One region of the Bradyrhizobium amphicarpaeae genome, then DNA from elsewhere that is predicted to be linked to it. Evidence: predicted binding sites of a transcription regulator. Region 1 holds the regulator's gene; the other holds the start of a gene.
What was found. Region 1 encodes PhoB, which activates phosphate uptake and scavenging genes when phosphate is short. Its sites were predicted from a motif close to TGTCATNNANCTGTCAT; they were not measured.

Region 1 (3,203 bases):
ACGGCGAGCACCACGCGCTGAAGAACATCAACCTGACGCTCGGCGCCAACCGCGTCACGGCGTTCATCGGCCCGTCGGGCTGCGGCAAGTCCACCCTGCTGCGCATCTTCAACCGGATGTACGACCTCTATCCGGGCCAGCGCGCCACCGGCCAGCTGATGCTGGACCAGACCAACATCCTCGACCCCAAGCTCGACCTCAATCTGCTGCGCGCCCGGGTCGGCATGGTGTTCCAGAAGCCGACGCCGTTCCCGATGACGATCTACGAGAACATCGCTTTCGGCATCCGCCTCTACGAGAAGATCTCGAAGTCCGAGATGGACGACCGCGTCGAGAAGGCGCTGCGCGGCGGCGCGCTGTGGAACGAGGTCAAGGACAAGCTCAACGCCTCCGGCCTGTCGCTCTCGGGCGGCCAGCAGCAGCGCCTGTGCATTGCCCGCACCGTCGCGGTGCGCCCCGAGGTGATCCTGTTCGACGAACCCTGCTCGGCGCTCGACCCGATCTCGACCGCCAAGGTCGAGGAGCTGATCCAGGAACTGTCCGAGAACTACACGATCGCGATCGTCACCCACAACATGCAGCAGGCCGCGCGCGTCTCCGACAAGACCGCCTTCATGTATCTCGGCGAGCTGATCGAGTTCGACGACACCAGCAAGATATTCACGTCGCCGACCGACCGGCGCACGCAGGACTACATCACCGGCCGGTTCGGCTGAGGAGACGGAACATGGGTACCGAACATACCGCAAAGGCCTTCGACACCGACCTCCAGGAGCTCACGCGCCTGGTCGCCGAGATGGGCGGCATCGCCGAGCGCATGATCGTCGATTCGGTCGATGCGCTGATCCGCCGCGACGTCGCGCTCGGCCAGCGCGTCGTCGCCATCGACGCCGATCTCGACGCGCTGCAGAAGCGCATCGAGGAACGCGCCGTGCTCACCATCGCCCGCCGCCAGCCGATGGCGGTGGATTTGCGCGAGATCGTCGGCGCGATGCGCGTCGCGACCGACCTCGAGCGGATCGGCGACCTCGCCAAGAACATGGGCAAGCGCGTGGCCGCGCTCGAGACCGACTTCCATCCGCTCAAACTGTTCCGCGGCCTCGAGCACATGACCGACCTCGTGCAGCAGCAGGTCAAGTCGGTGCTGGACGCCTATGCCGCGCACGATCTGCCGGCGGCGATGGCGGTGTGGAAGGGCGACGAGGAGGTCGACGCGATCTGCACCTCGCTGTTCCGCGAGCTCCTCACCTACATGATGGAGGATCCGCGCAACATCTCGTTCTGCATCCACCTCATGTTCTGCGCCAAGAACATCGAGCGGATCGGCGACCACGCCACCAACATCGCCGAGACCGTGTTCTACATGATCGAGGGCCAGGCGATCACCGACAAGCGGCCGAAGGGCGACATGACCACCTTCGCCACGACGATCCCGAATACCTGAAGACTTTAAGGAGCGACGACACCATGGGCGCACGCATTATGGTGGTTGAGGACGAGGAAGCTCTCACCGAGCTGCTTCGCTACAACCTCGAAGGCGACGGCTATGACGTCGAGACGGTCATGCGCGGCGACGACGCCGACACCCGCCTCAAGGAGCACATCCCCGATTTGATCGTGCTCGACTGGATGCTGCCGGGCCTGTCGGGCATCGAGCTGTGCCGGCGCCTGCGCACCCGGCCCGAGACCAAGCAGCTGCCGATCATCATGCTCACCGCGCGCGGCGAGGAGAGCGAGCGGGTGCGGGGCCTTGCGACCGGCGCCGACGACTACATCGTCAAGCCGTTCTCGGTGCCGGAGCTGTTGGCGCGCGTGAAGGGCCTGCTGCGGCGCGCCAGCCCCGAGCGGCTCGCGACCGTGCTGGCCTATGGCGACATCGAGCTCGACCGCGACAAGCGCCGCGTGGCGCGCTCGGGCCGGCCGATCGATCTCGGCCCGACCGAATATCGCCTGCTGGAATTCTTCCTGGAGCATCCCGGCCGCGTGTTCTCGCGCGAGCAGCTGCTCGACAGCGTCTGGGGCCGCGACATCTACATCGACGAGCGCACCGTCGACGTCCATATCGGCCGCCTGCGCAAGCTGCTCAATCTCGGCCGCGAGCAGGACCCGATCCGCACCGTCCGTGGCGCCGGCTACGCGCTGGACGATCGCTTCGCCAAGGCGGAGCAGGCGTAGGGGCTGCGTGCGTTGGGTTTGGCGGACTGCCGCCACACCCTCAGTGTCGTCCCTGCGAATGCAGGGACCCATAGCCACAGGGTGTGGTTTGTCGAAAATTCAGGAGTGATCGTCCCGCGCAATATCAGCGTCCGGGATTATGGGTCCCTGCGTTGGCAGGGACGACATCCGATGTGGTGAGCCGCCTTCGCGCGACGACCAAAAAGCGTGCTGATAATCCTACCGCGGTCCCGGCTTCGGTGCCGCACGGCGCCGGTCCGCCGCCGGCTGATACGCCACGCGCGAATGCTGGGCGCAATAGGGCAGGCCGGACAGCGCCTTGCCACCGCAGAAGAAGAAGTCCGGGCTGGAGGGATCGCCGACCGGCCAGTGGCAGGTCGCCTCGTTCAGCTCCAGCAGCGACAGCCGCTGGCTCATCGGCACCACGTTGTCGTAGGTGACCGGCTCGGCCTCCACCTCGACCTCGAAGGCCTGGGCCAGCGCGGTGTTGCCGCGCGCGACGGGGCGGGTCACCCGCATCATGTGCTGGGCGGGGCGCGCCTTGCGCGGCCGGGGCGCTGCCGAGGACGGGCTCTTGGCGCGGCCGGACAGACCGAGCCGGTGCACTTTGCCGATCACGGCATTGCGGGTCACATTGCCGAGCTCAGCTGCGATCTGGCTGGCCGAAAGTCCGGCCTCCCAGAGCTTTTTCAGCTGCTCGACGCGATCATCGGACCAGGTCAAAACCGTCATTGCACCCTTTCCCTCGTCGCGCGGCTGCCGTCCTGGCGCCCATGCGGCGATTGCTAAGCCTCGAAAAACCCGTGCCGCCAGAATCCCTTAAGGCTCGCCGGGCGCGACTGACGCCCGAACGTTTACGCCGGTACATGAGGACTCTTGAGATCAGAACCACTGCACGAGATGTCGTATCTGACAATTCAAACGCTACAATATGGCGTGACTCCCGCGCAAGAGTCCGCCGACTCGCTTCCACATGTTCCGTGGTGAAAACCCGCAAAATCGGCACCGCAAGACTACGGATTCAACGT
Region 2 (3,203 bases), 150 kb from region 1:
TCCGAGAGCCACAGGCTGATCTCGTCTTCTGCCTCGAGATTGTAGGTCTCGTGCCGCAGATGAAAGCGGGTGTCGGCGGCGAATTGCGGACGCTGCCGCTCGATCGCTTCCATCAGGCCGCGCGCATTGTCGCTGCTGCGCAGGCCCGGCTCCCACGAACAGGTCGTGGCGTGAAATACCGTGGTGATGCCGTTGCTGATCGCCTGGCGGTCGCTGTCGGCGAGCGCGACGTCGATCGGGAAGTCGACGCCGGCGCGCGGCATCATCTGCCGTTCGAAGGCATCGCCGTGCAGATCGACGATGCCGGGCAGCACCAGCAGGTCGCGGGCATCGATCGCGAGGCGCGACCGGCCACGAGAGCCACCAATCTCTGCAATGTCCGTTCCGGAGACGAGGAGCGAGGTTTCGGCGAGTTCGGCGCCGATCAGGGCCCGACCGCCTTCCAGGAAAATGTCTGTCACGCGACCGCGCTTCGTTTGCTGGTTGAGGGATTTGTCCGTGCTTCGTATGTCGCAAGAAAATCTTCAATCCCGAGCTTACGGAAATCGGGCAGCGCTTCGCGCAATTTGTCGTGATCCCAATCCCACCAGGCGAGCTTCGCGAGCCGCCCGGCGATCTCTTCCGAGAACCGCCGCCGTACGATGCGAGCCGGATTGCCGGCGACGATGGTGTAGGCGGGCACGTCCTTGGTGACGATGGCGCCAGCCGCGATCACTGCGCCGGTGCCGATGTTGCGGCCCGGCAGCACGATCGCACCGTGCCCGATCCAGACGTCGTGGCCGATATGGATGTGATGCTGGCGCCGCCAGTCGAAGAACGCGGCGTCGTCGCTCTCGCCTTCGAAATAGGCGCTGGAGCGATAGGTGAAATGCGCCTGGGTGGCGCGGTGCATCGGATGATTGCCGGGATTGATGCGCGTCATCGCCGCGATCGAGCAGAACTTGCCGATGGTGGTGTAGGTGATCTGGGAATCGTTCACGACATAGGAGTAATCGCCCATCGCGACATCTTGCAGAATGGTGCGGGCGCCGACCTCGGTATAGGCGCCGAGCCTGGTCTCGTGCAGCTTGGCGGAGGGGTCGATGGTCGGCTGGATCGAGAGAATTTTGGCGGCCATGTTGCATCCGAGGCGCGAGGGCGGGCGTTCCTCTTCGAGCGGCTTGATGACGATGTCATGACATGACGATGACAGGGGATGAGGTGTGTAGGATCGCCGCACTGCAACGCCGGTGTCACACAAGTGTCAAGCGTGGGCGTTAGCGGTGAACCCCAGCTAATCTGGAGTCCTGCATGCTGGTGGTGGAAGGTCTGACGTGTCGCTTCGGCGCAAAAGCCGCGGTGGACGACGCCTCGTTTCAAGTTTCCCCCGGCGGCTTCGTCGGTGTGATCGGACGGTCCGGCGCCGGCAAGTCGACGCTGCTGCGAACCATCAATCGTCTCGCGACGCCGACGCAGGGCCGCATCCTGTTCGACGGCGTCGACGTCACCGCGCTGCGCGGCAAGCAGTTGCGGCAGTGGCGGGCGCGCTCGGCCATGATCTTCCAGCAGTTCAACCTGGTCGGCCGGCTCGATGTCCTCACCAACGTCCTGATGGGGCGCCTTGCGACGATGCCGGCCTGGCGCTCGCTGTCGCAGGCCTGGCCCGAGCAGGACAAGGCGCTGGCGATGTCGGCGCTCGAACAGTTCGATATCGCATCGCTCGCGGCCCAGCGCGCCGATCAGCTCTCCGGTGGCCAGCAGCAGCGCGTCGCGATCGCGCGTGCGCTGGTACAGCAGCCCGACATCATCCTCGCGGACGAGCCGATCGCATCGCTCGATCCGCGCAACACCAAGATCGTGATGGATGCGCTGCTGCGCATCAACAAGCATTTCGGCATCACCGTGCTTTGCAACCTGCATTCGCTCGATCTCGCCCGCAGCTATTGCGACCGCCTGATCGGCATGGCGCAGGGCCGCGTGGTGTTCGACGGCGCGCCGGCCGAGTTGACCGATCATGTCGCGCGCGAGCTCTACGACCTCGAAGCCGCCGAAATCATGGGCGGTGCGCCGGTGCCGGCGCCCGAGGGCATTCCCGCGCTTGGAACGGCGGCCGCCGCCTGAGTCCGCCACCTGTTGAGTTGCAGTTTTGCGTCAACCGACCCCAACCGATGAAGAGGGTATCATGATCACTCGCAGATTAATTCTTGCCGGCGCTGCCGCGCTCGCGTTCACGTCGTCCGCTTTCGCCGAAGATTGGAAGACGAAATATCCCGAGCTGACGTTCGCCGTCGTGCCGGCCGAGAACGCCTCCGGCGTCACCGAGCGCTGGGCGCCGTTCGTGAGCTATCTCTCCAAGGAACTGGGCGTGAAGGTCACGCTGCGCATCGCCAACGACTACGCCGCGGTCATCGAGGGCCAGCGTGCCGGCAACATCCATATCGCCAGCTACGGCTCGGCCTCGTTCGCACGCGCCCGCCTGACCGGCGTCAAGACCGACGCCTTCGCCAACGACATCAACGCCGACGGCTCGACCGGCTATTACTCGGTGTTCTTCGTTAAGGCGAGCAGCGCCTACAAGAAGGTCGACGACCTCAAGGGCAAGAACCTCGGCCTGGTTGACCCGAATTCGACCTCCGGCAACAACGTGCCGCGCTTCGAGCTCGACAAGATGGGCATCCACGATGCCGAGGGCTATTTCGGCAAGGTCGTCTTCACCGGCAGCCACGAGAACGCGATGCTGGCGCTGTCGCAGGGAACGGTCGACGTTGCCGCCAACCAGTGGACCAGCGAGGACGATTCCACGCTGGCGCAGATGCTGACCAAGGGCATGCTGAAGAATACCGACGGCTCGGCGATGAAGAAGGACGACTTCCGCATCATCCACAAGTCGGCGCCGATCATCAACGGCCCCTATGCCTACAATGCCGACCTGCCGGAAGAGGCCAAGGCTGCGATCGCCAAGGCGTTCTTCGACGCCCCGGCCAAGGACAAGGCCGCGTTCGACCGCCTCTCCGACGGCCAGAAGAAGGGCTTTCATCCCGCCACCACCAAGGACTGGGATGGCACGATCGAGCTGATCAAGTTCGTCGACGCGTTGCGTAAGAAGAAGGCGTCCTGAGTTTCGGGGACGAGGCACCTGGAGCCGGGTCGATGGACCCGGCTCTTTCTTTGACGGAACCCATCTCAGGCCGATGACAACAGCGGTTTCGATCCTTCCCGAGCAG

Region 2: a site for PhoB is predicted at 1,164-1,180, ahead of phnC (phosphonate ABC transporter ATP-binding protein). Genes of this name have one in related genera too.

The regions. Positions count from the first base shown of each region.
Region 1 is NZ_CP029426.2:6,735,040-6,738,242, reverse strand. It holds gene pstB (phosphate ABC transporter ATP-binding protein PstB) at 1-716, shown strand, start outside; gene phoU (phosphate signaling complex protein PhoU) at 728-1,444, shown strand; gene phoB (phosphate regulon transcriptional regulator PhoB) at 1,468-2,175, shown strand; gene CIT40_RS31635 (GcrA family cell cycle regulator) at 2,395-2,907, opposite strand.
Region 2 is NZ_CP029426.2:6,584,182-6,587,384, reverse strand. It holds gene CIT40_RS30925 (alpha-D-ribose 1-methylphosphonate 5-triphosphate diphosphatase) at 1-461, opposite strand, end outside; gene CIT40_RS30920 (transferase hexapeptide repeat family protein) at 458-1,117, opposite strand; gene phnC (phosphonate ABC transporter ATP-binding protein) at 1,291-2,100, shown strand; gene phnD (phosphonate ABC transporter substrate-binding protein) at 2,162-3,097, shown strand; gene phnE (phosphonate ABC transporter, permease protein PhnE) at 3,171-3,203, shown strand, end outside.